One region of the Clostridium sp. JN-1 genome, then DNA from elsewhere that is predicted to be linked to it. Evidence: riboswitches for the same ligand, from Rfam matches in the RefSeq annotation. Region 1 holds a riboswitch; the other holds the start of a gene.
What was found. Region 1 has a riboswitch for ZMP and ZTP ahead of EBB51_RS04590 (folate family ECF transporter S component). Riboswitches for the same ligand answer to the same signal wherever they lie in the genome.
Positions count from the first base shown of each region.

Region 1 (12,374 bases):
ACAACGATTATAGAGTCAAGAAAATTTTTACTTTGCAACCTTTATAAATAATTCCACAAAACCTTTCTCTTTATCATCACAAAATTCTGAAGCTATATAGCTTTCATACAAAGATCCTTCAACCTTTAAATTTTCATCCTCAATAAATTTAAAAAGTTGTTTTACATATTTTTTGTAATTACTATAGTAATCAATATAAAGGATAGATGCATATAATCCTTTTTGAAGTTCACAAATCTTAATGTTTTCATTTTTTTCTATATCGTTATCCGTAATATCAAGATAAATATTGCATTTTGGCCCTCTTTTTTTGTTAAACTCTTCATAGCTTGTTTCATATATAACTTCCAAAGTCAAAAGGTCATTTAACTTAGAAAGTGTATTCAAGACTTTTCTAAAACTTATTTCTGCATCTTCTAAATCTTTATTCGCCATATTTACCTTAGCAATCTTCTTTTTAGGTTTTTCATTTAAAAATACTTTCCCCAAGGGTTTCTTAAGCATAGATTTTATGTGCTGTCCTTTCTTTTGAATTAAGTTCCTTCGCTTTTTGAGCTCCTTAATCTGTCTATCTATTTCATATTCTTGATTTTGTAAGAATCCAAGTGCATCTTCTATACTAATTTTGTTTGATATAATTTCTTTTATTTCTAAAAGAGATAGTCCCAACTTTCTATAAAATATTATAAAATCTAACTTGTAAAATTGTTCTAGAGAATAATACCTGTATCCATTATTCTTAACCAAACTTGGTTTTAAAAGTCCTAATTTATCATAATGTCTTAAGGTTTGAACAGACAAGTTAGATAGTTTAGATATCTCTCCTATCGAAAAATACTTTTCCATAATAAACCTCCCCTGTAACAGCATTAATATGTATATTTATTGTCATTCCATATTATTAGCATATGAATAATTTTAACTTTTAAATTATAACATATATTGATAAAAAAGTAGGAGTTATCACTCCCAATGTAGAAGTTAAAAATAGTATTATATAATTATTTCCAAAAGATTTAGCTTTATCTGCATCAGCAGAGTTAAGTAATATATTTATAGATAGGAGTGAAATCATGAAAAAATTATTAACAGGAAATGAGGCAATTGCCCGCGGGGCATGGGAAGCAGGATTAAGATTTGCTTCAGCATATCCAGGTACACCAAGTACAGAAATATTAGAAAATATTGCAGCCTATAAAAAAGACATTGCTGCAGAATGGGCACCAAATGAAAAAGTTGCTTTAGAAGCAGCTATAGGTGCTTCTATTGCCGGTGCAAGATCTTTAGCAGCAATGAAATTAGTAGGTCTTAATGTAGCAGCAGATCCTCTGTTTACTTCTGCCTATACAGGTGTTAATGGTGGTATGGTTGTAATAACTGCAGATGATCCAGGTCAATTTTCATCCCAAACAGAACAGGATAATCGTAATTATGCAAAAGCTGCTAAAGTTGCAATGTTTGAGCCAACAAACAGCCAAGAAGCAAAAGACATGATAAAAATGGCTTTTGAAGTAAGTGAAAAATTTGATATTCCTGCTTTAATAAGAACGACTACAAGAGTTGCTCATTCTAAAGGATTAGTTGAATATAATGACAGAAAAGAAGTTGAAATTAAGGAGTATTCTAAGAACCCTGAAAAGTATTTAACTGTTCCAGCTAATGCAAAAAAACGCAGAGCATCGCTAGAAGAAAGAATAAAAAAGCTCCTGGATTTTTCTAATAAAACTAACTTGAATTATATTGAATGGAATGATACTAAAATTGGAGTAATTGCTTCAGGCATTTCTTTTAGTTATGCTAAAGAAGTGTTTGGGGATTCAGCTTCATATCTAAAATTAGGATTTACTAATCCGCTTCCTGATCAAAAGATTAAAGAATTTGCTGAGAAAATAGATAAACTATATGTTATAGAGGAAAATGATCCATATATTGAAGAACGAGTTAAACTTTTAGGTTTTAACTGCCTTGGCAAAGAGCTTTTCCCTGCTTTTGGAGAAATGACTCCAGATGTTATTAGAAAAGTTGTATATGGAAAAACTAAGGAAACTAGTTCCTTTGACAAAAGTAAAGTAGTTCCAAGACCACCATCATTATGTGCAGGATGTCCTCACAGGGGATTCTTCTATGAACTTGGAAAAAGGAAAAATATAATGGTATGTGGAGATATCGGATGCTATACTTTGGCTTATGATTATCCATATAACGCTATGGATACAGCTATATGTATGGGGGCAAGTATAAGTGCTGGACATGGAGCGCAAAAGGTTTTCAACATGAAAAAAGATAATAAGATGAGAGTTGTATCTGTTTTAGGAGATTCAACATTCTTTCACAGCGGTATGACTTCACTTTTAGAAGTAACATATAATAAAAGCAACACAGTAAATGTAATATTAGATAACCGTACTACCGGTATGACGGGTCACCAGCAAAATCCAGGAACAGGTTATACACTGCAGGAAGAAGAAACATTCGAAACAGATATTGAAAAGGTTGCCAGGGCATTTGGTATTAAGAATGTCACCACAGTAAATCCAAATAATCTTAAACAGGTAAATGATTCATTAGATTGGGCACTTAACCTTGATGAACCCTCAGTAATTATTACAAAATGGCCTTGTGCACTAAAAAAGCTATCAGATCATGATAAGGAAAGATTTACTGATGCTTTTAAGAGTAAATGTGAAATTAATGATGAAAAGTGTATTGGATGTAGATCTTGTATCAAAACAGGATGTCCATCTTTATCTTTTGACAAGACAGCCAAGAAAGCTAAAATTAATTCAAGTTCATGTGTAGGCTGCGAGGTATGTCTTCAAGTTTGTCCAGTAAAAGCAATTGGAAAGGTGGAAAGATAATATGGTAAAAAGCATTCTTTTAGTAGGCGTAGGTGGACAAGGAACCATACTTGCTAGCAAACTTTTGACAGCAGGTCTTGTTGAGGCAGGTTATGATGTTAAAATGAGTGAAATCCATGGAATGTCTCAAAGAGGAGGATCAGTATCAACTGACGTTAGATATGGAGATAAGGTTGAATCTCCAGTTATTGAAATGGGCGAAGCTGATATAATTGTAGCTTTTGAAAAAATGGAGGCATTAAGATGGCTTAAGTATTTGAAAAAAGGTGGAAAGATTGTAGTTAACGATTATGAAATAGAACCTATGCCAGTTGTTTCCGGAAAAGTAGATTATCCTAAAGAAATTATAGAAGAACTTAACAAAAGTGCTGTAACAAAGGTTATAGATGCTGCAAATCAAGCTGAAAAACTTGGAAGTCCAAAGGTTATGAACGTAATATTGCTCGGAACCATTATTAAATTGATGGGACTTGAGGAAATAGATTGGAAAAAGATAATTAAAGATAATGTTAAAGAAAAGTTTGTTGACTTGAACCAAAAAGCAGTTAAAGTAGGAATGAACTTAGTTTAAGTTAAGGAACTTAACAAACGGTACCGAATAGTAATATTGATGCTTAAAGGTGTCTGAAATTTCAAGCAAGCTTAAAGTTTCAGGCGCCTTGTTAAATATTTAATTCCATTCCAGTCCTAATATGTGAAATTTTATTTCCTAAGACACTTTCCAATTTTTTAAATGCCTTTTCTCCGGTACAATGTCCTGTATAAACTTTTTCTATATTTTCATCCAATATCTTTTTTATGAGTACATCAATTTCTTCTTGAGATGGATTTAAGAATTTTATTAAAGGAATCCTAACTAAATGAAAACCCCCTATTATTGCTTTAATTTTTAAGTTTGGAAATCTCTTTCTTACCGTTTCAATCATATTAGCTGTACCATTATGGGAACAGCCTGTAAAAATAGTTAACTCATTTTTCTCCTTAATAACCATAATTAATTCATGGTCAAACTTATCTCTAATTATTTTATTTCCATCTCTAACAAATAAATATTTGTTTCCTTTAGGAATTTTATATCGCTTCTCTATATCAGTAATAATATATACGTTATCCATTATTTCTATAAATTTATCGATATAATTAATTCTGTATAAATATTTGTTAAACACCATTTTATTGATTCTAACACTTTTGCTAAATAACATGGTGCGAAAATAGAAATCCCGTTCCACTCCTCTTTTGCAATAAACTTTTGCTTTATCATTTATTTGTAAAAATGATAAAAGTCCCCCTCCATGGTCACCATGGCCATGTGAAAGAATTACAGCATCAATTTGCTGCAAATTTATTCCCATCTTATTTGCATTTTTTATAAAATTCCCGGTTCTGCCTGTATCAAAAAGTATACGTTTATCATTTGCTTCTATGTATATAGACAAGCCTCGTTCACAAATCAGGTCTTTTGAATAACCCTTTGTATTTTCTATTAGTATATTAACCTTCATATTTATCTCCCTTTTCCAATAAGGTTTCTAGTTCCAAACTTAGTTTATAGCTAAAAGTAAAGTAATGTATAGTTATTTTAATTTGCAAACTCAACTTATACACAGGGAAATATATACAGCCTGAAGGCACATTAAAAACTTGTTAAAAGTTTTTACAGTGTCAAAGGCTGTACATATTTTCTGGAGTGTAAGTTAAGTTGCAAACTAGAAACCTTATATCTAAATAAGTTATTATTTAAAATTTATATATGATGGGTAATTCCACTTTTGTAATTCCTCTACAGGTAAAGCTTTAGGTTCCTTATACCCATTAATCAATAAAACCCTGTAATAAATTTCAGCTATTTCCTCTACATATTTTGCCTTAAGATAAGTACTATCTATATCTTCACCTACAGTTATAACTCCATGACTTTCAAGTAAACATGCATCTGATTTTTTAAGAGGTTCAACTATTGATTCTGCAAGTTCTCTAGTACCAGGTCTGCCATAAGGCGCAACATAAACAGTTCCTCCATAATACATAGCTTCATAAACAATTGGTGGAATTTCTTTCTTTAATACTGCAAAAGATGTGGCAAAACGTGAATGTGTATGTACTACAGCTGTAACATCCGGCCTTGAGTTATATGCATAAACGTGCATTAATAACTCACTGCTTGGTCTGCGATTTTTATTATTCTCTATTACATTCAATTTTGAATCCACTACACATATATCCTCATAAGATAATTCTTTTCTGTCAACACCAGAAGGAGTTATTACTATATATCCTGTTTTTTTATCTTTAATACTAAAATTGCCGGATTTGTGTTTACATAAACCTTCATCATCTGCTTTTTTGGCAATTGAAACTAATTTCTTTTTTATATCTTCAAGCATCATACTTTCTCCTTTCTACTTCAATTTCCTTTTTCATATCTATTTCCTTATCTATCTTCTTCATATATTTTGCATACCAAAAAAACAATCCTACAAAACAAACAAATGATACAAGTCCAATTACATCTCCATTTACTATATTAGCTGCATGTGCTATACACCATCTAAATTCTGGTCCCTCTATTCCATAGTAGGTTAATAATTGTCCCTTGGGAACTGTCAATGTTTTTTGGGCTATAGCCAAATTTGTAAGAATAGGTGCAAATTGAGAAGAAACTACCAAATATATAGGTGTAGTTATCACACCCATTATGAACATCTTCACTAGATTCCCACCAGTTACTATTAGTGCAGGCACAGTTGCTGCTACATTTATAATTGAAGCTAATGGTAAAACACTGTTTATTCCAAACTTAGCAAGTACTATGGCAAATATAAGTTCAACAGGAACAAGCAAAATACATGTAACCCAAAGTTCCGAACTTCCTCCAAGTACAGACCAATCTATACCTATGCAAAATTCTCTACCTTTATATTTCTTTTTCATATATTCACCTGCAGCCTCAGCTATTGGCCCAAGTGACTCAAGAAAAAGATTTGCTACTAAAGGAAAAAGTACTAGTGCTGTAGCAATTTCTACTCCTGTTTGCAATATAACCTTAACACTGCACCCGCCAATACTTGCAATTAAAACTCCTACTATAAATCCCATTACACTGTTTTCGCCAAATATACCTATCTTTTCTTTTAATTTATTTGAATCTAAATTTATTTTATTAATTCCAGGAATAAAATCTAAAAGTCTACTTAACGGTGCTAAAATTACACCCTGCAAATTCATAACATGGGGACAAGTTACATTGTTCATCTTAGATAATCTACCTACTGACTTTTGAACTATATCTGCATTTTTTAATTCAAATACTACCTCAATTGCTGCTGCAATAAGGGCAAGAGGTACGCTGTGAGTTAATGCAGCAACTATAGTGGCTGTTAATATTTTACCCCATACGTTCCACATATCCACATTCAAACAATTTGTCCATCCAAATGCCAGCATTAATATATTTATACCTATTTGTATAGGAAAAACTATTAATGCATAAGGCCATGCCCATGCTATAGCTGCAACAGGTGCCCATCCTACGTCCATTGTAGTCAATTTTATCCCTGTGCTACTTACAAATGCATTTGCAGCAGGACTAATAGATTTAAACATAAACTCCAGTACTACGTTCATGCCTGTAAAGGCTATTCCAAGAGTTAAACCACATACTATGGCTTTTTTTAATTTCATTTTAACTCCTAGTGCTATTATAATCATTACTATTGGTAAAAAAACTGCAGCTCCTAAATCCAGTATATATTTTACTACATAACCCATCTTGTTCCTCCATTCTAAAATTTAACTTTGTATGCCCCCTTTTTACATACTTTTATGAATAAGTTTGATATATTAAAAGAGAGCATATAAATTTACTTTATTATCTTTCGCAAATTTTCCTCAAATGGAGGATATACTATCCCCTTTTCTGTGACTATAGCAGTTATATTTTCATGTGGAGTTACATCAAAAGATGGATTATATACTTTAACGTTCTTAGGTGCTGTCCACACCCCAAATCTGCAAGTAACTTCCTTAGGATCTCTTTCCTCTATAGGTATATCTTTGCCACTTGGAGTACTCAAATCAATGCTTGGAGTAGGTGCAGCTATATACATCGGTATATTAAAATATTTAGCTAAGATAGAGACTCCAAAGGTACCTATTTTATTTGCAGTATCACCATTTGCAGCTATTCTGTCACAGCCTACTATTACTGCATCAATTTTATGCTGTGCCATAACTACAGCTGCCATATTATCAGTAATAGTTGTTACATCTATTCCAGCCATATAAAGCTCAAGTGCCGTCAATGTTGATCCCTGCAGTCTAGGTCTTGTCTCATCCGAATATACTTTAAGATGCCACCCTTTTTCCTTTGCAAGGTACATAGGGGCTGTAGCTGTACCATATTTGGATGTTGCCAGCTGCCCTGCATTACAGTGGGTCAAGATACCCATCCCATCTTTTAGAAGGGTAATCAAATTTTCTCCTATGGTCCTGCAAATTTTTATATCCTCACTGTGAATGTTTCTGGCTTCAATTTTTGATATCTTCTTTATTTCATCAATAGGCTTGTCCTTTACTTCTTCAATTTTCTTTAGCATTCTTTTTAATGCCCATGAAAGGTTTACAGCTGTAGGTCTGCTTGAATTTAAATAACTAGCTTTTTCTTTTACTTCTTCATAAAATTCTTTGAAAGAACTTTCTGTTGCATTCTTTATTCCAAAATATAATCCATAACCTGCCGTAACTCCTATAGCCGGTGCACCTCTAACTATCATGGTTTTTATAGCATCGTACACACCTTCTACTGAGTCATAAGTTTTATATTCTATAGAATTAGGAAGCTTGGTTTGGTCTAATAACACAAGCTCCTCCTTTTCATCATTCCATTGAATTGCTAATAATTCAGACATTATTTTGCCTCCCTATATGTTTTTTTACATTTTTCAACTAATAAAATAAATTCATCAATTGAATTCACATTATTTCTTTCCACAAGTATTGCTTGGCCAATTTCTAAACCTAATATTTGTGCTTTAGCTCTTTCCTGTAAATCTTCTATTTCATCTAAGTCTGGTACATGAGCCATGCCAATAATTCTCCTCATAATTTCACAAGAACAAAATCCAATAGTTTCATGTAATAAATTTTTTATATAGTATTCCTTATAACTAGGTACTTTTGTTATTATATCCTTTGACTCATTTTCCCACAGATAATCAAATTCCTTATAAAACTCATTCCATATTTGTACAATTGAATTAAGTAAATATTCCCTATACTCCTTTATCTCACTTTGACTTTTATCTTTTCTACCTTCCCACGATACATAATTTAAAATGAAATTTGCAAATAGCAAACCTATATCATATCCATATGGTCCATAAAAAGCAAATTCACAGTCAAACACAATGCTTTTATCTTCATTTATAAATATAGATCCTGTATGTAAGTCTCCATGAAGCAGCGCTTCTGCCTTAGTCATAAATATATTTTTCAATTTGGAAACTTCAAACCATACTTTTTTATTATTCCAAACTTTTTTTACATAATCCTTTATACATTCGTTTACATTGTTTGATTCAGCATCCATATAAGGATCATTTAAAACAAGTCTTTCCGTTATATCACAAAGTTCGGGGCTTATAAATTTTCCAACAATTTTTTTCTTTTCCATTGGGCTCATTCCCATATCAGATGTTAAAAACAAATTTCTCGCCATGAATTTTCCTATTTGCTCTGGAAATTTATTAAACATTTTCATTTCCATTAAACCTTTTCTTAAAACTTCCATATCCCCTAAGTCTTCCATTACAGTTAAAGCATATTCATTACTATGATAGTATACTTTTGGCACACTATTAGGACATACTTTATTTTGAAGTTTTAATGTCTCAGCTTCAATTCTATTTCTATCTAAAGTTAATTTCCAACCTTCCCCTGCAACTTTCAAATAGGGTAATGCTTGTTTAACTATAACTTTTTTGTTATTATCCATGTCTTCCACTCTAAAAACAAGATTTAAATTTCCATCTCCTACTTCTTTACTCGTAACTTCATGATCCTCGGGAAATATATTTATTTTTTTTAAATATTCTCCAATAGTGTCATTTGTCATCGCTTTATACTCACCCATTTTTAAAACCTCCATTTGTTTTATATTGTGAACAGTGATTGTTTAAACAAGTATATGTTTATGTTTAACATATGTTTGTTTAAATATTACACCAATATGTTCAAACTTGCAATCATCAAATTGTATTAAAAACTACTAAATTTTATAAATCTTAAATAATATACTTAATATTTCTCTTTATATCCAAAGAAAATAATAATTTGAGATAACATTCTTTCATAAATAACATTACTATGATATATTTAATATATTAATTTAATCTTTATCTTCAATTAAGGAGGTTTTATACCATGACACAAGAAGAAAGAAGATTATATATTAAAAAGATTTTAAATTACAACAAAAAAGTAGAAACAAAAGACTTAAGCAAAGATTTAAATGTATCAGAAATGACTATACGAAGAGACTTGGACTATTTAGAAAAAAAAGGCATATTAAAGAGAGTGTTAAATGGTGCCATATTGAACTCTATCAACAAAATAGATCCAATAGATGATAGCTTAAATATAAGAATGAATCAAAGTATAGAGGAAAAAAAAGCTATAGCTAAGTATGCAAGTACACTAATAAATGATGATGATATAATATTTCTAGATGCTTCAACCACTGTCTGTGCATTATGTCCTTACATATTAAATAAGAAAATAACTATAGTTACAAATTGTATTAGAATATGCAATTATTTTAATACAATTAAAAATATAAATATTATTCTTGCTGGTGGAATATTAAGATGTGGAACGTTATCTTTAATAGGTACTGATACCAATAAATTTTTAAAACAATATAATACAAATAAGCTCTTCTTATCAGGAAAAGCTTTGTCACTCAAAGACGGACTTACAGATGTGAATACTTTTGAAATAGAAGCTAAGAAAGCAGCTATGGAAAATACAAAAGAAATTATATTGCTGATAGATCATACTAAATTAAACCAAACTTCTTTAATTAAAGTTTGTGATACAAACAATATATCTAAAATAATAATTGACGGTTTCAAAAACTTTTCACCTGAAGAACAAAACACAATAGATTTTATAAAAAATAGCGGTACTGATATAATTATAGCTAATTAATGTTATTAAATACATCTATATGTTAGAAATCTCAACCATTAAGTTACATTGCAATTCATAATATAAAAACAGAGGACATAGGACAGAGGACAATTGACAGAGTTAGAAAGAATAATATGCTTCAAATAGATGTTGTTGAAGACATAAAAGGATGAGAGATTTACTATAGAAGATAATTGGAATAATCCACTATTTATAAAGGTAAAATTTCAAAATAAGCTGGAAATTTTTTATTAAAGTTTTTAGGTAAAAGGGTGAGTGTATCTATTTTTACGACCTATCGGTCTGCAAGCTTACCAGCTCTTTAATTAAACGTAAAAAAATACAATTCCAGTAAAAATAGAATTTTTACTGGAATTTAAGTGCTAAATCCCTGTTAACTTAGAAGAGTACTCCTGAGGAACAAAAGAATAAGGGTTTCTTTTAAATTAAAGATTTTTTAGAGCACAGCGGAGAAAAATCAACCTTCTCTGTCCTATGTCCTCTGGCAATGGAAAAATTTACACCCCTGGGGTGAAAATTCTGTTTTTATTATACAATTGGTATATACTTTCCTTTTTGCTTTGGTATAAAGCCCTCACGTACAAGGATGTGAAGAAATACTTGAAGCAGTGCAACTAACATGATAACCTCTATTGGAAGCATAATTGTATTTTTAATTAAGCTCTTTACAAAGAAATAATAATATCCCTTACCAAACAAAATTGCACTCCAAAGTGAGCCAAGTCCTACATGTATAATAAAGTTAACTAGAAATTTCATGACGAAAATCCTTAAAACAGAAATTTGACTGTGATATAGAAAAATTCCATAAATAAAGAATTCAAGCATAGTTGATAAAGTATAACCTGGGAAAAAAATATTAGAAGGCAAAATTACGAAGCCAATCAAATCGTAAGCCAATCCAGTAAACAGACCTACAACGGGACCAAAGATCATAGAACCAAAAGCCACCACTAGAAAAGAAAATGAAATACGAAGGTTTATTCCTACAGGAATGTAAATTGAACTTAAAACAGTGCCAAGCGCAATAGTCAAGCCGGCAAAAACAAGTGATCTCAATTTATGAACTTCTGCAGCTGCAGCAGTCCAATATCCAGTTGTAAAAATTGAATCAATACTATTTTTAATCATAAAAAAATTCCTCCTTAAATTGGCAAAACTTCATGCCACATAGAGGAAGATATCTCCAATATGCAGCAGCGGGATGCGATAACTGTATGGCAACATCAACATAAGATATTATAAATATGTTAAATGTTTCCGTCCTGAGATCAACTCCCCGTTTCTCAGACACATAACCCACGATTATCTACTCTGCCATTTTTCTTAATATACAAATCTAACCTAAAAATTAATAATTAAGTAATCCCTCCTTTCAAAGATAATACAAAAAAGCCGACTATCCGGACTTATCTGCCCAGACGGTCGGCCTTTTCTGTCATACTCCCATGTGGTTATCCACGTCCGTCAGTCATATGACTTCTTAACTATTAAATTACTACCAAAATCCACTCTTGTCAATATCATGCGGCATTTTTCTATTCAAATAATTCACTCTTTACTTTAATAAAATTTGCCTTTCCAACTTGAATAACAAAGCTTTTACCTGGATTTTGCATTACAAAATTATTAAACTTTTCGCCATCTACCTTTACAGCATTTTGAGATATAAGGCGCCTAGCTTCACTATTACTTTTAGCAATTCCGCTTCTAGTAATAACCTTTATCAAGTCTATTTCATCATTTGGTGAAAAGCAGTCCTCAGACAGAATAAATTCACAAACATCATCTGGAATGAGATTTTTCTGGAACACAGTTTTAAAATGTTCTTCAGCAGATTCTGCTTCACTTATGCCGCAGTATAAAGTTGTTATTTCTTTTGCAAGGCGCATTTTAATGTCACGCGGGTTTGTTTCTGGATTATTAAGCTTTAACTTAATTGCTTCAACTTCATCTGGGTGAATATCTGTCGCAAGTTCAAAGTATTTAATAATAAGATTATCTGGAATAGTCATTGTCTTTTGGTAAATTGAAACAGCATCTTCAGATATTCCAATATAATTTCCCAAACTTTTACTCATTTTTTCAACACCATCTGTACCTTCAAGTAAAGGCATAAACAGAGCTATTTGACTTTCCTGGCCATAATCCTTTTGTAATGTACGGCCCATTAGAACATTGAAGGTTTGATCTGTGCCGCCCATTTCAATATCTGCCTTTATCTCTACAGAATCATATGCCTGCATTAATGGGTAGAAAAATTCATGCAGTCCTATAGGTTCATTGTTTTTATATCTTTTCTCA
Region 1 covers NZ_CP033465.1:928,394-940,767, reverse strand. The annotation lists gene EBB51_RS04635 (MerR family transcriptional regulator) at 28-846, opposite strand; gene iorA (indolepyruvate ferredoxin oxidoreductase subunit alpha) at 1,074-2,858, shown strand; gene EBB51_RS04625 (indolepyruvate oxidoreductase subunit beta) at 2,860-3,429, shown strand; gene EBB51_RS04620 (MBL fold metallo-hydrolase) at 3,521-4,363, opposite strand; gene EBB51_RS04615 (class II aldolase/adducin family protein) at 4,595-5,245, opposite strand; gene EBB51_RS04610 (PTS transporter subunit IIC) at 5,238-6,629, opposite strand; gene mtnA (S-methyl-5-thioribose-1-phosphate isomerase) at 6,722-7,768, opposite strand; gene mtnK (S-methyl-5-thioribose kinase) at 7,768-8,991, opposite strand; gene EBB51_RS04595 (DeoR/GlpR family DNA-binding transcription regulator) at 9,282-10,067, shown strand; gene EBB51_RS04590 (folate family ECF transporter S component) at 10,599-11,201, opposite strand; THF riboswitch at 11,266-11,389, opposite strand; ZMP/ZTP riboswitch at 11,479-11,555, opposite strand; gene tyrS (tyrosine--tRNA ligase) at 11,609-12,374, opposite strand, start outside.

Region 2 (19,757 bases), 190 kb from region 1:
TGAACCTAAAATATACTTTACCAATATATCCCCTGATGCAGCTTCTATATTGTAATATTTAGAATCCAGACTGGCTATGTATATATCTCCCGAATTTGTTTTTATAGCAGCATTATTTGCAGTAATACTATTTTGAATTTTAAAATCACCGGAACCCTGACTGCAATTTATATCATTTAACTTCATATCTGAACTGAATAAGATATTTCCTGAAGATGTATTTACATCCAGGTCTTTCGCATAATCTTTAGGTATATAAATTTCTATTTTTTCATTAGAAGTATCCTCATCAAAATCAAATATACTAAAGGTAAATGCCCTATTTTTTGCACCTGTTTCAATTTGAATATTATCTCCTTGTTTTTTGATTGTAAACTTGTCTTTATCTTTCAATTTTCTAGATGAACTTTGTACCACTTTTAAACTTGGTTCATTTGTTGTCTGTATAATTACATTACCCCTAGGAAAATTCAAGCCTATTTTATTGCAATTACTTACTTGTATGCTCTGACTTTTTTGTACTATATATGAATCATCAATGTGTCCAAATTCAAACATTCCAAAACTTCCTGCATGTGAAATACCATATACTAAAAATGCTGCAGCTATAAAAGCAATAACTGACCATATTATAATCAATATTTTTATTAATCGTCTATTCATCTCGCTGCTCCCTCAATTTAAAACTTAAAGTTATAATTCTATTAACTGCAGCACCTATTATAAATATAATCCATGAATATGCCCAAGCTCCAAATACAAAGTTTAAAACAAAATACAAAGCAACTATGATAAGCCACATTATAGATTTTATTGACCTCATAATTTCCCTTTGATTATCATTTGAATATTTCCACTCCTTAAATTCTTCCACTAAAGTATCATCACCTTTCACATACTTTGGTTTTGAAGCGTGGTTATAAACTATAAGGCATGTAGCAATAGCATCCATGGTAATCATAATACTCACTGACACAACATCATTTACCATAAAAACCTCATTTAACAGTATTAAAACTACTACACTCATAATATATAAGCCTATTGATATAGATAAAATAAGTGCACTTTTTTTACAATACTCTTCATTATAGTTAAATGCATTTTTATCTTTTAAACCATCTATAAGCTCATCTACATCTCCAATACTTGAAATTGCCATTTTAAAAGCTTCCTCTTCATCTTTTCCAGATGACACTAAGTCATCATATTTATCTATTAGATTGGCTAAAAGCTCCTCCTTAAGCTCATTTGCCCTATAAGTTTGAGGTGTATTTTCAAACAATTCCTCAACACTCTTTCTCAATTTTTCATGCATCTTTAAATACCTCCATTAATTAATTTATCAATCAATTCTTTTGATTCATTCCAATCTAATCTATTTTGCTCTAATACTTTTTTTCCTTCTTCAGTTATAGAATAGTATCTTCTTCTTGCTCCTGTCTTTTGATCTCCCCAATAGGAAGTTATAAGAGACGCTTTTTCCAATCTTCTAAATGCTGAATAAAGAGTTGCTTCTTTAAGTTCATATTTATTATTTGTCTTTTTCTTTATAAACTTATTTATTTCATACCCATAACTATCCTTTTTAACCAGGTGTGCTAAAATTATAGTTTCAGTATGACCTCTTATAATATCTGAAGTTATAGACACTTCATCACCTCGCAATTTCTTTAAATCTTCTGTTGTTAAAACATTACTTCAATAATTTAGTTACATTATACATAAACATACATCGCCTGTCAATGTATATTTAAATCAGACATATATAAAATAAAAAATCCCATTTTGGAAATTTTGACATCAACCTGAAAAACGAATTATCATAATATAAAATATGCATAAATTAGTAGTAAAAAACCTCTATGGATTTGAAAATTGACATTATAGATATATAATGTAAAATAATACTTAAGAAGAGATTAAAATACTATATTATATAGTGATAAGGATGTGTTACTTTTGCTAGGACCTAAAATTAGAGAAATAAGACAGGAAAAAGGGTTAACATTAAACGAACTAGCTGATAAGACAAAATTAACAGCTAGTTATCTTTCTCAAATTGAGAGAAATATTATTGATCCTTCTATATCGTCATTAAGAAAAATTTCAGTTGAGCTGGGAGTACCTATCTATACATTTTTAACTGATGAAAAAAAGCAGAATGTGCTTATTCATGCAGAAAAGCGAAAAAAGCTTGAGCTTCCTAACTCCAGTATTATATACGAATTTGTTACTCCTATGGCTTCAGATAAAGAAGTGAATTCTAAAATGGAAATTATATATTTTCAATTGGATCCTTGCAGTTGGAGTAACGATGAGTTAATGATACATCCAGCAGATGAATGCATATTTATAATTGAAGGTACCGTTGAATTATATCTAGCAGAAGATAAGTATACTTTAAATAAAGGAGATAGTATTTACATACAAGAAAATATACCTCATAGATTTTATAATCCAACTTCCGAAAAGGTCATAGGTATAAGTAGTATATGTCCGCCAATATATTAATTAGTACACTAGTTTATTTTGAAGATTTAAACTGTATTCTTAATAGCAAGAATACAGTTTTTTTGTCTAAATAAGTATAACTTAATTTTTTAATTATTTATTAAAAAATGGTTGAATTTATCTTTAATGTGTAATAGAATAGTTAATAACAAATGAGTTAATAAATACTTAAAAAGTTAATAACTAGTTAATTTATTTTTATTCATGAAAGGGGAGTGTATTGACTATGAATGTAAAACACTGTGAAAATATTGTTGCTCAAGATGCTGAGGTTATTGGAGCTGCTTGCAGGGTACCTTACTATCCAATGGTTGTGAAACGCGGACGAGGAGCTATAATTGAAGATGCTGATGGAAATCAATATATAGACATGTTATCTAGTGCAGGAGCAGCTAATGTTGGTCATTCACATCCTAAAGTTGTAAACGCAATCATAGAACAAGCAAAAGAAATCATTCACTACACACCAGTTTACACATATCATGAACCTTTAGTTAAATTAGCTAAGGAGCTAACAGAAATAACACCGGGAAACTTCAAAAAGAAAGTTATATTTGGTCTTACAGGATCTGATTCTAATGATGGAATGATTAAATTAGTTAGAGCTTATACAGGGAGAAGCAAAATAATTTCCTTTATTGGTGCTTATCATGGATCCACATATGGTTCTATTTCACTTTCTGCTATAAGTTTAAATATGCGCCGAAAAATTGGACCTTTAGTTCCAGATATATATCACATAAATTATCCTCACTGCTATCGCTGTAAGTTCAATAAGAAGAAAGAAAGTTGTAATTTAGAATGTCTACAAGATTTAGAAGATAAATTTAAGAGTTATTTACCACCAGAAGAAGTAGCTGCAGTAATAATGGAACCTATACAAGGTGATGCAGGGATTATTGTACCTCCACAAGAGTATGTTAAAAAGCTGTATGAGTTATGCAAGAAAAATGGAATTTTATTTGCTGTTGACGAGGTACAGCAGGGCTTTGGAAGAACTGGTAAATGGTTTAGCATAGAAAACTTCGGAGTTGAACCAGACATAATAGTTATGGGAAAATCAATAGCCTCCGGCATGCCAATGAGTGCAATTGTGGCAAGGGCAGAGATTATGGATGCATTAGGTCCCATTGCACATGCTTTTACAACTATGGCCAATCCTATATGCTGCAAGGCAGCACTTGCTACAATTAATATAATAAAAGAAGAAAACCTTTTAGAAAACTCCAAAAATTTAGGTAAGTATGCCAAAGAACGTTTTAATAAGATGAAAGATAAATATCCACTAATAGGAGATGTTAGAGGCATAGGACTTAATATAGGTGTTGATTTAGTTAAAGATAGAAATACAAAAGAGAGAGCACAAGAAGCTGCAGCAAAAATTTGTTATAGATGCTGGGAAAAGGGAGTGCTGCTTACCTTTTTTGCAAACAATGTATTACGTGTTCAGCCGCCGCTTGTTATAACTAAAGAGCAGCTTGATAAAGCACTTGATGTTATTGAATCTTCAATAGTGGATTATTTAAGAGGCGACATTCCAGATGAAGTTCTTACTGCAGCCAAGGGCTGGTAGACAAAAAAACAAATTGAAGAATTTATATTGACATTATTTTTAAAGTATGATATTTTAACATTGTAAATAAAATTGAATTTAAATGGATCGTATAACCGGCGGAAGTGGATATAACCACAGGGAGTATGATTCTTGAAAGCCGACCGCCTGGGCAATAATAGTCCAGGCGGTCTTTTTATTTAACATATTAGTAATATTTTCAAAATAACAATATGCATATTTAAGTTGTATACAGCAAAGTAATCTAAAGAAATATTAGAAGGAGGATTTTTATGAAAAAAGAATGGAATAATTTCAATCAAGGAATATGGGCTGAAACTATTGACGTGAGGAACTTTATACAAAAAAATTATACTCCTTATACTGGAGACGAAAACTTTCTTGCACCTGCTGCTTCTAAGACTAAAACTCTTTGGGAAAAATGTGAAGGTTTAATATCAGACGAAATAAAAAAAGGTGGAGTACTTGATGTAGATACAAAAACAGTATCAGGCATAGACAACTTTAACCCTGGATATATAGATAAAGAAAATGAAACTATAGTTGGTCTTCAAACAGATGCACCTTTAAAGAGAATGGTAAATCCATTTGGTGGAATCAGAATGGCAAGACAAGCTCTTGACGCCTATGGATATAAAATTGACGAAGAAATGGATGAAATATTTACAAAGTATAGAAAAACTCATAATGAAGGTGTATTTGATACTTATACAGAAGAAATGAGAACAGCAAGACACGTTGGACTTTTAACAGGTTTGCCTGATGCATATGGAAGAGGAAGAATCATAGGAGACTTTAGAAGAATAGCTCTATACGGAATAGATTTCTTAATAGAGGAAAAACAAAAAGATTTGAAATCATTAAAAGGTGACATGCTTGAAGATTTGATAAGACAAAGAGAAGAGGTTGCTGAACAAATTAAAGCTCTTAAAAAGATTAAATCCATGGCTAAAAAATACGGAATAGATATCTCAAATCCAGCATCAAATGCAAAAGAAGCTGTACAATTTACTTACTTTGGATATCTTGCAGGCATAAAGGAGAATAATGGGGCAGCCATGTCCCTCGGCAGAGTTTCAACATTTCTTGATATATATATTGAAAGAGATTTAAAGCTTGGAATAATAACTGAAGCTGAAGCACAAGAACTAATTGATCAATTTGTAATAAAACTAAGGCTTGAAAGACACCTTAGAACACCTGAATACAATGAACTATTTGCTGGAGATCCAAATTGGGTTACTGAATCAATAGGTGGTATGGGAATAGACGGCAGAACACTAGTTACTAAGAATTCTTATAGATTTCTTCATACTCTTACAAATTTAGGACCTGCTCCAGAACCAAATATGACAGTACTGTGGTCTCAAAATCTCCCAGAGCCATTTAAGAAGTACTGCTCAAAAATGTCAATAGAAACTGATGCACTTCAGTACGAAAATGACGATATAATGAGACCAATATATGGTGATGATTATGGAATAGCTTGCTGTGTATCTGCAATGAAAATAGGTAAAGAAATGCAATTTTTCGGTGCAAGATCTAACCTTGCTAAATCATTATTATATGCAATAAATGGTGGAATTGATGAGAAAAAATTTGAAAAAGTAGTTCCTAATATTAAAAAATTAGATGGAGAATTCTTGGACTATAAAGAAGTTAAAGATAATTATTCCAAAGTATTAGAATATGTTGCAAATCTCTATGTAAATACACTTAACTTAATTCACTATATGCATGATAAATATGCATATGAAGCAGGGCTTATGGCACTGCATGATACTAATGTGCACAGATATTTAGCATGTGGAATAGCAGGACTTTCAGTTGCAGCAGATTCATTAAGTGCAATAAAATATGCAAAAGTAAAACCAATAAGAAATGAAGATGGGATTGCTATTGACTTTAAAGTCGAAGGAGATTTCCCTAAATACGGAAATGATGATGATAGAGCAGATGATATAGCAGTTGAAATAGTAAATACATTTATAAATGAACTTAGAAAAACTAAAACATACAGAAATGCAGAACATACACTTTCTGCTCTAACAATTACATCAAATGTAATGTATGGTAAAAAGACAGGAACTACACCTGATGGAAGAAAAGCTGGGGAACCTTTAGCTCCAGGAGCTAATCCAATGCACGGCAGGGATAAAAATGGAGCTCTTGCATCATTAAATTCTGTAGCTAAAATACCTTATCGTTCAGTTTGCCAAGATGGTGTATCAAATACTTTTTCAATTACACCATCTGCACTTGGAAAAGATGAGACAAGCAGAATAAATAATCTTTCATTTATTTTAGATGGATATTTTTATAAAAGTGCTCATCACTTGAATGTAAATGTAATGAATAGGGAAACATTATTAGATGCAGTAGATCATCCAGAAAAATACCCTACTTTAACTATAAGAGTATCTGGATATGCAGTTCACTTTATCAAACTAACAAGAGAACAGCAAATGGAAGTTATACACAGAACTTTCCATGAGAGAATGTAAATTTAAATTATTGAAGGGATTTGTATGGGAAATATTCATTCTATAGAAAGCATGGGTTTGGTTGACGGCCCTGGAATACGTGTAGTTATATTTTTTCAAGGATGCAGTATTAGGTGTGCATTTTGCCACAATCCAGAGACATGGAAATTAAATTCAGGAATTCATATAAGTGCAGATGAGCTTTTAAAAAAAGTTGAAAGATTTAAAGTTTACTTTGAAAAGTCAAATGGTGGGGTAACATGCTCCGGCGGCGAACCTCTCATGCAGCCTGAATTTTTAATTGATTTTTTAAAACTTTGTAAAGCTAATAATATACACACAGCAGTTGATACAGCAGGCTTTGGCATTGGTATGTATGATGAGATTTTAAAATACACAGATCTTGTTATTCTCGACGTAAAAAGCATAGATGACAATGGTTATAAAAGTTTAACTGGAAAAGGTATTAGTGAATTTTTAAACTTTGTAAAAGCAGTAAATAATTCAAACTCTAGAATATGGCTTAGACATGTAATGGTACCTGGAATAACGGATAGTAAGGAGTGTATGGATAAATTAGTTAGCTTAATAAAAGAATATATTGATCTATCCAAAGTTGATAAGTTTGAAATCTTACCTTATCACACATTGGGATTAGACAAGTATAGAAATTTAAAAATTGACTATAAACTTGAAGGAATAAAAGATATGGATAAAGATACTGCGCTTGAATTTGAAAAATACGTAATAAAAAAACTTTATATTTAAAATGGGAAACTAATGTTTCCCATTTTTTAAATCTTCAAAATTAATTTTTTCAAGTTCAGATGTAAGATTTCTATTTACTTTTTCAAGCACCATATGTACTTCGCATTTCCCTGCTCTTTTTGCAGTACAGTAGTTAGGATCAAGTATACATCTATTTAAACAAATTGGTCCATCTATTGACTCAACAACATTTTTAATTGAAATTTCCTCTGGAAATTTGTTTAGAGAATACCCACCATTTTTGCCCCTATACGAAATTATTATACCTGAAGCCACAAGTTTTCTTAAAAGCTTTAATAAAAACCTCAGTGGAATCCTTTGACTATCTGAAATAGTGGCAGCATCTACTTTATTTCCATATCCAACTTTTGATAGATAAAGTACAACTCTTAATGCATAATCTGCTTCCTGCGTTATTCTCATATATCTTCTCCTTATGTGTAATATTTAAAGTATACTCAACTAGTATACTTTAAATATATTACTACTTATTCTACTTGTCAATAATATAATTATGATGCAGCAAAATTTTAGTTATCTTTTTCTTCTTTTGAAGTTAGTACATTTTCTATCGTACTAAAATTATCCTTATTTTCTTCTATCTTTGATTCTCCACCTACAACACAAATGTAATTTTGCTTTAATACAGCATCCATAACAGGTGCAAAATCTCTTATATCTTGTTCTGTAGTAGATACAAGTTCATCTCTTTGCTTCTGAATGTCAGATTGATTTATGCCTTCTAAATACAGTTCATCCGCTGTAATTCCATCTCCTGCAGGTCCTATAAGTGTATTAACATAATTGTATTGATTATCTACATTTGAAGCTGCACTTATTATATAGTTATCCATCTGCTTTTCATCCACATTAAAGTTCTTTAAGTATTCAGGTATTCCATTAAAAACATCCAAGGTCTCTTTTAAATTAGGATCCATATAAGAATGGAACAAAATAGTACCATTATTCATACTTGATCCTGCCCCATAAGCGCCTCCTTTAATCCTTATGTTGTTCCACAAGTAACCATCTATTATGTTTTGAAGTACCATATACTTACCACTTTGTGTATATCCTGATTTTTTAAGATCTCCGCCTTTAAATACATATTGAACTTTTGAAGGAATGATAATCCCTTCATTTATCTTAGAACTGTCAAAGCTGTATTTATACGTCTGCAATTTTTCATCTTTAAGATTAGCAGCAAACTTACTAAAATTATCTGCAAAATTTCTATAATTATCATCATTTCCAATAAAACTTGCAATCATATCCTGTTTATTGAATACAATATCTCTAACTTGCTGCAGATTTTGAACAATTTCATCACTCTTACTATCAAAGTTTTTATTAAGATCACATATAAATGCATATAGTCCATCATTAACATAATTTTGATATCTGCCGGAACCAGACATATATGATAAAACTTTTTGAAAACCCATAGTATTTCCATCATATGCTCTAGATTGTTCTTGTTTTATCCTCATCTGCTTTATTATTTCTTTCAATCTAGCCTTATCACTTAAATTTGAATTAAAAATAACTTCTTTTAAAAGATCAAAAGATGGCGATAAGTTATCGTCTGCAGATGATATTTGTGCAGCAAACTTTGGGAAATAGGAATCATTGTCTCCATTTTTAACTAAACAATTAGTATAAAATGCCGTGCTTCCATTTATCATATTTTGTTCTAATAACTTTTCCTTAGAATAATTTTTTGTATCTATATTACCAAGAACATTATTTAATAAGTATATGTATCCTAGTTTATCCTGAGGTACCTTAGCAGTATCAAAATACATCGTTACAATATCCAATCCATTAGTATTTATAGGATGATCTAAAACTTTAAAACCACTTTCATTTTTTTCTACAGTTTTATATTCCTTAACATTTTTATTTATATCTGAGCGTGATAATGTTGGAAGTGTATTTAGTTCTTCCTTTGATGGTGGTGTTTCCTGCCACTTCTTTAAGTCCTGTGTATCTTTAACAAGTTCATTTATTTGATCTTTTGAAAGCGAAGCCTTGTATTTTGCTAATTTTCCTTTAAGTAAAGCTTCATTTTTTTCTTCAAGTCCAGGTTTTGGCACCAAAGCTACTAAGGATGAATGGTTATTATCCAGCAAATATTTTTTTATAAGATTTTGTGCATTACTTTTAGCATAAGTTAAATCAGCATCTATATTTAAAAATGTTGTAGGATCTCCCCCACAAAGCCAGCTCATCATAATTAAATTATTATATGCTAATGCATAATCTCCCTGCATCACTCTCCTGCTGTAATTTTGTCTTTTTTCAACTGCATTTAATAAACTTTCATCTATTCCATTTTTAACTATACCCTGAAGTGTATCTGCAATAACTTTCTTAAATTTATTTCTTTGATTTTCATTAACATTTTCTGCTGCTATACTAAGAACAGGTTGAATACTGTCAGCATTAAATTTAACTGATACGTTACAGCCAAATCCATTATCTTTTAAGGCTTTTGTGATGGGTGAAGATGGGAGTCCGCCTAAAAGTGTACTGATAAATTTAAATGAGTTAACTAATTCTTCATTTGTGACTTCATCAATTACATAATTTAAACTTAAATAAGTTTTATTTTTAGTATTTGTTCCGCTTTCAACAGGATATGATACCTTCTTTTCAACCATTTTAGTAAAAGGTTTTTGAATCTTAAGTTCTGTATTTACTTGCTTTTTCGGTATTTTATTTAAGTAATTGTCACCTATAAATTTCAACTTACTATTAATGTCCATTTTGCCATATAGATAAAAATAACTATTTGAAGGATTGTAATTGCTATTGTATGTATCCACAAGTTCATCGTAAGTTAGCTTTGGTATTTCGTCTGGAAGTCCGCCGGATTCATACTTATAAGAAGTATCTGGAAATAAGGATTGCTGTATAGCTCTGCTTAAAATCCAGTCAGGGGAAGAGTAATCTCCTTTCATTTCATTATATACTATGCCATTGTACTTTAATTCACTATCTGGAGAATTGAGTTCATATCTTATGCCTTCCTGTTCAAAAATCTTCTTATCTTTTAATACATTAGGGTAAAAAACTGAATCTAAATACACACTCATTAAGTTTTGGAAATCCTTATCACTCTTGCTAGATACAGGATAACTTGTACTATTGTCCGATGTAAATGCATTTAAAAATGTACTCATGGATTGTTTCATAAGTTGATTTAGAAGATCTTTAACTGGATACTTTTCGGAACCTTCAAGTACAGAATGTTCTATTACATGATTTACACCTGTATTGTCCTTTGAAGGTGTGCGAAAATTTACACACATCATTTTATTGTCACTGTCATTTTCAAGATATATGAGATGTGCACCGCTTTTAAAATGTTCATAAATATAAGCAGTTGATTTTATATCTTTTATCCACTTCTTAGAAATTAATTTAAATCCTCCTAAAGAATCATCATCTATAGACATGGTTATTAATTGTGTATTTGTTTCTGATGCTTTAACACTATTTAATGTCTGCACTGCAAATGTCTGTGATGCAAATATTAAAAGTGTAGTTAATATTGTTATGCCCTTCAATCTTTTAATCATTTAACGTCCCCCTTGTATACGTTTACTTTATATGGATATTTTACTATAGGGTGAATCTTCAGACAGTTTGTTTAAAATAAAATTAGAGCACTTCTAAAACAAGAAGTGCTTTAATTTATCAATATTATTATGCCTTTACTTATCTAAAATTATTATATACTTATTTTTCCAAATTAATTCTTGTATTTTATAGTATATCCTACAGCTAACTTTAACAATATGTATCTTACTTTTTCAATTAACTAGGAAATTATGATAATACTTGACAGACTAATTTATATATACATAGATATACTAATTAAAAGGAATCTATTAACATATAAAAGTTAAAGGAGTGAATAAATTTATGACCCAAACTACTTTGAATAAAAGAGCTAGTTACCATGATTCTGTTGAAGAAATGCTAAAAAGGATAAGAGAAGACAAAATGTCAAATGTCTTTGACAGATATGAACTTCAAGAAAAAATCCGCTGCAAATTTTGTCTTCAAGGGTTAAGCTGCCAACTTTGTTCAAACGGACCTTGTAGAATCAGCGAGAAAACTGGTCAAGACAGGGGTGTATGCGGAATAGGTCCAGATGCTATGGCAATGAGAAACTTTCTTTTAAAGAATATAATGGGAAGTGGTACATATAGCCATCATGCTTATGAAGCCTTTAGAACTTTAAAAGCCACAGCTGAAGGAAAAACACCTTTTAAAATTACTGACATAAATAAGCTTAAGTGGATGTGTGAAAAAGTAGGAATAAATACAAATCAAGAAGTTAACGATATGGCAATTGAACTTGCCACTTTACTTGAAGATCAACAAAGAATTGGTGTAGAAGAAGACAATATAATGGTTAAAGCTTTTGCTCCTAAAAAGAGAAAAGAAGTTTGGAGAAAATTAGGTATATACCCAGCTGGTTCAGTACATGAGGAACAAAATTGTGTTGCCAGCTGTCTTACAAATGTAGATGGAAGCCATGTTTCTCTTGCAATGAAAGCACTTAGACTTGGTATAGCCACAATATATAATTCTCAAATAGGACTTGAAATGGTTCAAGATATACTTTTTGGGACTCCAAAACCTCATGAAGTAAATATGGATTTGGGAGTTATGGATCCAGACTATGTAAATATAGTATTTAATGGACATCAGCCGTGGCCCGGCGCTGCATCAATATTAAAGGCAAGAACAGATGAAGTGCAGCAAAAGGCAATATCTGCTGGAGCAAAGGGACTTAGAATTGTTGGTTCAATAGAAACTGGTCAAGAACTCCTGCAAAGATTTGATATGGATAAAACTTTTGTAGGTCACACGGGAGACTGGCTCAGCATAGAACCGCTGTTAGCCACTGGTGCCGTGGATGTATTTGCAATGGAAGAAAACTGTTCACCTCCAGCTATAGATATGTATGCTGAAAAATATCAAATAACTCTAGTTTCAGTAAGCACTATCATAGATTTACCAGGACTTAAATATAAGATTCCATATGACCCATCAAAAGTTGACGGTATGGCAGATAAATTAATTGACCTTGGAATAGAAAATTTCCGCAAGAGAAAAGAAAGAAATATAAAAGCAGTTGTTCCAAAGAGAACTCAAAAAGCTATAGCCGGCTTCTCTACTGAGGCTGTCTTAGGTGCTCTTGGAAACAAACTTGATCCCCTAGTTGATGTAATAGCTTCTGGAAAAATAAAAGGAATAGTAGCACTTGTAAACTGTTCTACTTTAAGAAATGGTCCTCAAGATTGGGTTACAATAAACCTAACAAAAGAACTTATAAAAAGAGATATACTAGTAGTAAGCGGAGGCTGCGGAAATCACGCCCTTGAAGTTGCTGGACTTTGTACCTTAGAAGCAGCAAATGACCTTGCAGGAAGCGGTCTAAGAGAAGTTTGCAGCATGCTTAAAATTCCTCCTGTGTTGAGTTTTGGAACTTGTACAGATACTGGTAGAATATCCATGTTAGTTACTGCACTTGCAGATCATCTTAATGTTGATATTCCTCAGCTTCCAATAGCTATTACTGCACCGGCATGGATGGAACAGAAAGCAACCATAGATGGAATTTTTGCACTAGCTTATGGTACTTATACTCATTTATCCCCCACTCCTTTTATGACTGGTGCTCCAAAACTTATAGACTTACTAACTAAAAAGTGTGAAGATGTAACTGGAGGTAAATTAGCTTTAGGTGACAATCCTCCAGAAATTGCAGATGGTATTGAAAGTCATATACTTAAAAAAAGAAAAGAAATGGGTTTAAGTTAATTTATAGGGTTTGTAGTTTGCAGCTTAACTTACACTCGGGATATATTTGCAAATTTCAGCACGTTAAAAAGTTTTAACAGCTCTAAGCTTGTATTTTGAAAATCTAAGTAGATTATATAAACTCGCAAGCTCAAACAATATATAATCTACTAAGATTTTCTAAAATACTTCACTAAGAGCTGTAAAAAACTTTTTAAATGTGCTATCATTTTACAAATATATCTCTGCGTGTAAGTTGATTTGCAAATTAAAATAACTATACATTACTTTTAGCTTAAAACTTAGTTTGCACGCAGGGTATGGTATGCTGCCAAAATAAAAGTTTAATATTGAACAGTTTTTAAACACAACCCTTTTGCTTGAGCTATGGGGATTGTTTCCGGTCTTTCCTTTTTCTCTAATATTTCTTTTACATCCTTATCCTCAATTTTTCCCATACCCACTTCTATAAGGGTTCCAGTAATTATTCTCACCATGTTAAGTAAAAATGAATTTCCATTTATCTCTATGGATATCATCCCATTATTCTCATTTATCTTTATATAATTGATGGTTTTAACAGTTGATTTATTACTAGATTTTAATCTAGTAAAGCTTTGGAAATCATGAGTTCCAACTAAAACTTCAGCTGCACTCCTCATTTTATTCAAATCAAGCTTTTGATCAATATGATATACATACTTTCTATTAAATACATCTCTAAACTTATTATTATTTATCGTATATACATAAGTTTTAGATTTAGCATTATATCTTGCATGAAATCGCTCTGAAGTATCCTTCATGGATTTTACTACTATATCTTCAGGTAAAAACTTGTATAAATAATCTAACATATCATCTATACTCAATGTACAATTTGTATGAAAGTTTGCTATGTAATCTTCTGCATGAACACCAGTATCAGTTCTGCCGCATCCTATTACTTGGATGTCTTCTTCAGTCATCTTACTTAAAACATTTTCTAGTTTTGCCTGTACAGTTAAAATTCCTTCTTTTTGCTTTTGCCATCCTTTATACTTACTTCCATCGTACTCAATTGATAATTTCAAATTTCTCATATAATACCGCCTTTTATTTAGTTATTCTTAAATTAGTTTTTTCCATAAACATATAAATTATATACTATTATTCAAAATAAACAAAGATATATTAATATAATTTTTCTAATACAGATTATTGATCATAAGATTGTTTAAAATTTTGGATAGATTTTTGCCCATCCAAAATTTTTCCGTTTTTTAATATAATCTACAAAATAGGTTTCAAGTTATATAATTGACACAAACCGTTTTTTGTTCTGCATTGATGTTTGATTAATATTAAACTATAATGTTGGTTGAAATGGATGTTAATGGTGGAAAAATTGTTAAACTATTACTTTAACATCTTATATTATGGAGATTTAATAAAATATATTGGTTTTTAAAAATCGTTGAAATAAAAATAAAAAGAGGGGAGAGGTTATGTTTTGTTACGATTTTCATAACCAGGGAAAATCGTCAATGAAAAAGGGAAAAGATGAACAAACAGCAATTAACCTATTTGATACTTTTAAAAGATTGATTTTGGAAAGAGTTCACAAGACAATAGATATTCTAGACTTCTAGACATTTTAAATTGTGCAATTGAACGCACTGCAAATAGAAGCCAAACACCACAACTTGAGGCACGATCAGTATTTATAAACATTAGTACAATATGTTTTGTAGACAAAATTAAATTAAATAAAGAAGAAGTTGATATTCTCCAGAAAATAGACAAGTTCTCACATTCGAAAGGAATTTGGGGAGAAATGAATACTTTGAATATCTCAAATATGCGGCTTGGTAAGTAATTTTAATCAAAGGGAGGAGAGAACGTACCTAGATTTGTGTAAATCAAATCTAGGTACGTTCTCCTCCCTTCCATATAAGTCCTATGAATTATATGGAAGCATTTCTCCTTTTTCAAATGATTCTTTACATCTATTTGCAATTTTTGATACAGCTGTACCATCATATACTGTTACATCAGGCTGATGATTTTTTTGAATGCATTTAACAAACTCAACCATTTCATCTATATAAGCATCATGCCAGCGAGCAAGAAAATCTGGATAACATTCACGACATACACCATGTTCACTCAATACTTCAAGCAAGCTGTCCGTTCCAACAGATCCAATACGAAGTGTACCACGTGTACCAATGATTTCAGTTTCTACATTACAGCCATGTGCAGCAGCCCTACCTGCAAATAGGAATGCCATAGTTTCATCTTCAAATTGAATAAGACAGCTTACATTGTCTCCATCATTCCACTGACTATATTGTTTGAATTCAAAACATCCACCAATTCCCCACATATTTTTAGGTTCGCTTCCAGTAAACCAGCGGCACAAATCTATATCATGAACACACATATCCAAGAATTGTCCTCCACTGTGAGGTCCAAACTTCAAAGCACCTTCTATACCAGTTATAGGGTCCTGAGTATATGAACGTACTAAAACAACTCTTCCAATATCACCATTTTCTATTTTTTCTTTTGCCTTGCGGTAAGATTTATCATAACGGCGCATGAAACCAAGCATAAATATTTTGTCCTTATGTGCTTCTACTACCTTCTCAACTTGTTTACAGTGTTCTATATTGGTATCAAGCGGTTTCTCGCAGAAAACATGCTTGCCTGCTTTTAGTGCAATCTCAATCTGCTGTGTATGAAGTGCAGATGGAGTTACTATAGCAATTGCATCTAGTTCTGGATTATTACACATCTCAGCAAAGTCAGTATAAGTGTATTCAACACTTAGCTCCTCTGCCACTTCCTTAAGTCTTTTCTGATCCATATCACAAATGGCAGTTAATTCAGCTCCAGGTACACGAGTTGCAATATTGCAGGCATGTTCATAGCCAAGTCGTCCCAAACCTGCAGAACCAATTTTAATCTTTTTCATTTTTAATACCCCCTGTTTTGTTTATTTAGATATTAACAATTTTTCATACTGTTTGTGTTAATTAATATAATTTAATCAGCAATTACTTTTTAGCAGTTACTTCGCTATTTTATCAGTTAACTCACTTTTATCATAATTTCTAAAATATTGTTCCATCTCTTCGAGGGATTTACCAAACGTTTCTGGTACAAATTTATATGCACATATTATACATATAACTCCACATCCTACAAATAACATAAATGTACTAGATAAACCAATCGTTGCTACTACTATAGGGAAGCATAAACCAACTCCAAAGTTACCTATCCAGTTAAAGAATGTAGCAACACCATATCCTATTCCTCTTACTCTCATTGGGAAAATCTCAGATAATAATAACCATGTTAACGGTCCTAGAGTAGATTGGAATATTGCTAGGTAAATCATAGTTAAAACAACCACTAAGTAAGGAAGTACAGCTGTACCTACTAGCACACGTGAAACAATACTCATTGCGAGCAGGGTTAAAGTGGTTCCAACATATCCACCTATGAGTAAAGGTCTTCGTCTGTATCTATTTGCCATGTGGTGCATATAAGACCACGATGCAATAACAGACATACATCCATTTGCTACATTTGCAATTAATGCTGTTTTAACTCCAAATCCAGACTGTTCCAAAACAGTTGTTCCATAATACATTATTACATTAATTCCTGCAAATTGTTGTATAATAGCTATTACACATCCAATAACTACAATTCGCTTAATCCACGGAGTACCTAAATCTTTAAAAGTAGCCTTATCGAGATTTTTTTTGATTTCTCTAAGGTCTGATTCAGCTTCTGCATCATCACGTGTTTGTCTTAAAACCTCTAGTGCTTGGGCAACTTTTCCATTGGCAGCCAGCCATCTTGGTGTTTCAGGAACTATAAACATTCCAAACCACAGCACAATTGCTGGAATAGTAGAAATAACTATCATATAACGCCAAACTCCAGGATTATTACAAAAATTCCCCAGAATACTATTAAATATATATGCTAATAGCTGTCCTGTAACGATCATCAATTGATCTTGAGAAACAAGACTTCCTCTTATTTCAGTAGGAGCCATTTCAGCCAAAAATGTTGGCACAACAACTGATACTCCTCCTACTCCCACTCCTACTATGAATCTGCACATAATTATGACTGCTGCATTAGGTGAAACTGCACATCCTACCGTAGAAAAGAAAAAAATTGCAGCAAGTATTTTAAGTATTTTCTTTCTTCCATATTTGTCGGCAAGACGCCCCCATGCTACTGCACCTAAAGCTGCACCTAATAGTAATGAGCTTGTAACAAGTCCTTCAGTTAAAGGCGTTAAATTTAATTGATCTTTTCTGCTCATAAAACTAAGAGAACCATTTATTACTCCACTATCATAACCAAATAGGAGTGAACCAAAAGTTGATAAAATGGATATTTTCTTTAAAAACTTTCTTCTAGATTTATTAACGCTTTGCTCCATTTCATTAATCCCCCCAAACTATTTACTATTAATATTTCATAAATTTTACGATAAATATATAACATTTGAACTTTTTAGTCTTTTATACTTATTCTTGATGTAATATAATAAATATGTTACTATTACAATGTAATGGTTTTCCATGGAAAGGCTAACAATATAAAATTAATATCTTGCATATAATAAATGATAAGGTTACATTATATGTAAATACTTTATTTGTATGCTTTCTATGAGAAATGCTTCATATAACAAGATTTTACGTTTTGCTTTGGGGTCTTACTCAAAAGCAAAACGTAAAAGGAAAATTTTTATGGCAATTTAAAATCCTATCTTATCCTCAATATATTTTCTTGCCTTTAATGCATATTCAAGTGGATTTGCTATAGCTGGATCTTGTTCAGCTTCTACTAGCATCCATCCTTCGTAATCGTTGTCAGAGAGTATTTTAAATATTGGTTCAAAATCTATGCATCCATCTCCAGGTACTGTGAAAGCTCCTTCTCTAACTCCTTTAAGGAAACTCAATTTTTCTCTCTTAACCTTGTCCTTTTTTTCAGGTCTAACATCTTTTAAATGTACATGCTTTATTCTATTTACATATTTTTTTGTTATAGCAACTGGATCTTCTCCAGAATATACTAAATGACCTGTATCGAGTAATAAATAAACTAAACTATCATCAGTCATCTCCATAAGCTTATCTATTTCTTCTGTTGTTTGTACTACTGTACCCATATGATGATGGTAAACTATTTTCATATCCTTTTCTTTTGCAGCTTCTCCTAATTTATTAAGTCCATCTGCAAGCATCTTCCACTCTTCTTCATTCATATGGTATTTTCCATCAAATATTGGAGTATCCATCTGTCCTTGTATGCTGTGTCCTTGTTCTGAAACAACAATTACCTTTGCGCCCATAGCATGTAAAAAGTCTCTGTGTGCAATAAATGCTTTTTCTGTTTCTTCATATGGTTTTGTTGTTAAAAATGAACTAAACCATGCACTAGCTATTTGTAATCCTCTCAAATCAAGAGCCTTTTTTAAAACCTTTACATCTTTAGGATACTTATTTCCAACTTCTGTACCTTTAAATCCTGCTAGCGCCATTTCGCTTACAGCTTGTTCAAAAGTATTTTCTTTTCCTAAGTCCGGCATATCATCATTGGTCCATCCTATAGGACAAATTCCTATTTTTACTTTATCCTTATTAAACATTTGCAGTTCCTCCTAAATCTTAAAATGAATTCTAGTATTTTATTTCTGATATTTTAACAGGTCTATTTTCTTCTAATGATTTTTTTGCAGCAAGTCCAATGAGTACTGGCTTTAATCCATCATCTGCATTTACCGGAGTATCTTTATCGTTTACAATAGCATCAATAAATTCTCTTATTTCTTCTGCATAAGCCTGCATATATCTCTCAAGGAAGAAGAACATTGGTTTTTCTGCTGTAACACCATTTTCTGTTGATATAACTGCTGATGATACTGAATCATTCGATATAGCAACTTGTCCTTTTGATCCAAATACCTCTGCTCTCTGGTCATATCCATAAACTGATTTTCTAGAATTATCTATAACTGCCATAGCACCATTTTCAAGTTTCAAAGTTATAATAGCTGTATCAACATCTCCGGCTTCTCCTATTGCATTGTCAACTAAAACATTTCCTATAGCATAAACTTCAACAACTTCACTGTCCATTAAATATCTAACCATATCAAAATCGTGTATAGTCATATCAAGGAACATTCCTCCTGATACCTTAACATAATCAATTGATGGTGGTTCAGGATCTCTTGAAGTTATTTTTAAAATATGTGGTTCTCCTACTTTTCCATCTAGTACTGCTTGTTTAATTGCTCTGAAATTATGATCATATCTTCTGTTAAATCCAACTTGATATTTAACTCCAGGGTTTTTCTTGAGTGTTTCTATAACATCTTTTATTTTAGAAAGATCATGATCTATTGGCTTTTCACAAAATACATGTTTATGTGCCTTTATAGCTTCAATTGAAATTTTTGAATGTGTGTCAGTTGATGAACAAATCAAAACAGCATCTATTTCTGGATCATTTAATATTTCTTTATAATCAGTATAAGTATACGGTATTCCTTTTTCTTTAGCCCATTTTTTCTG
Region 2 covers NZ_CP033465.1:739,008-758,764, reverse strand. The annotation lists gene EBB51_RS03820 (DUF4097 domain-containing protein) at 1-663, opposite strand, end outside; gene EBB51_RS03815 (permease prefix domain 1-containing protein) at 656-1,318, opposite strand; gene EBB51_RS03810 (PadR family transcriptional regulator) at 1,321-1,653, opposite strand; gene EBB51_RS03805 (helix-turn-helix domain-containing protein) at 1,963-2,514, shown strand; gene EBB51_RS03800 (aspartate aminotransferase family protein) at 2,741-4,087, shown strand; ZMP/ZTP riboswitch at 4,169-4,247, shown strand; gene pflB (formate C-acetyltransferase) at 4,360-6,591, shown strand; gene pflA (pyruvate formate-lyase-activating protein) at 6,616-7,338, shown strand; gene EBB51_RS03785 (Rrf2 family transcriptional regulator) at 7,348-7,761, opposite strand; gene EBB51_RS03780 (insulinase family protein) at 7,869-10,922, opposite strand; gene cooS (anaerobic carbon-monoxide dehydrogenase catalytic subunit) at 11,269-13,179, shown strand; gene truA (tRNA pseudouridine(38-40) synthase TruA) at 13,503-14,240, opposite strand; gene EBB51_RS13815 (hypothetical protein) at 14,646-14,789, shown strand; gene EBB51_RS13810 (bacteriocin immunity protein) at 14,741-15,016, shown strand; gene EBB51_RS03760 (Gfo/Idh/MocA family oxidoreductase) at 15,098-16,117, opposite strand; gene EBB51_RS03755 (sugar porter family MFS transporter) at 16,214-17,611, opposite strand; gene iolE (myo-inosose-2 dehydratase) at 17,933-18,829, opposite strand; gene iolG (inositol 2-dehydrogenase) at 18,861-19,757, opposite strand, start outside.
Region 2: it holds a riboswitch for ZMP and ZTP, as region 1 does, so the genes downstream of both, pflB (formate C-acetyltransferase) here and EBB51_RS04590 (folate family ECF transporter S component) in region 1, are expected to answer to the same signal.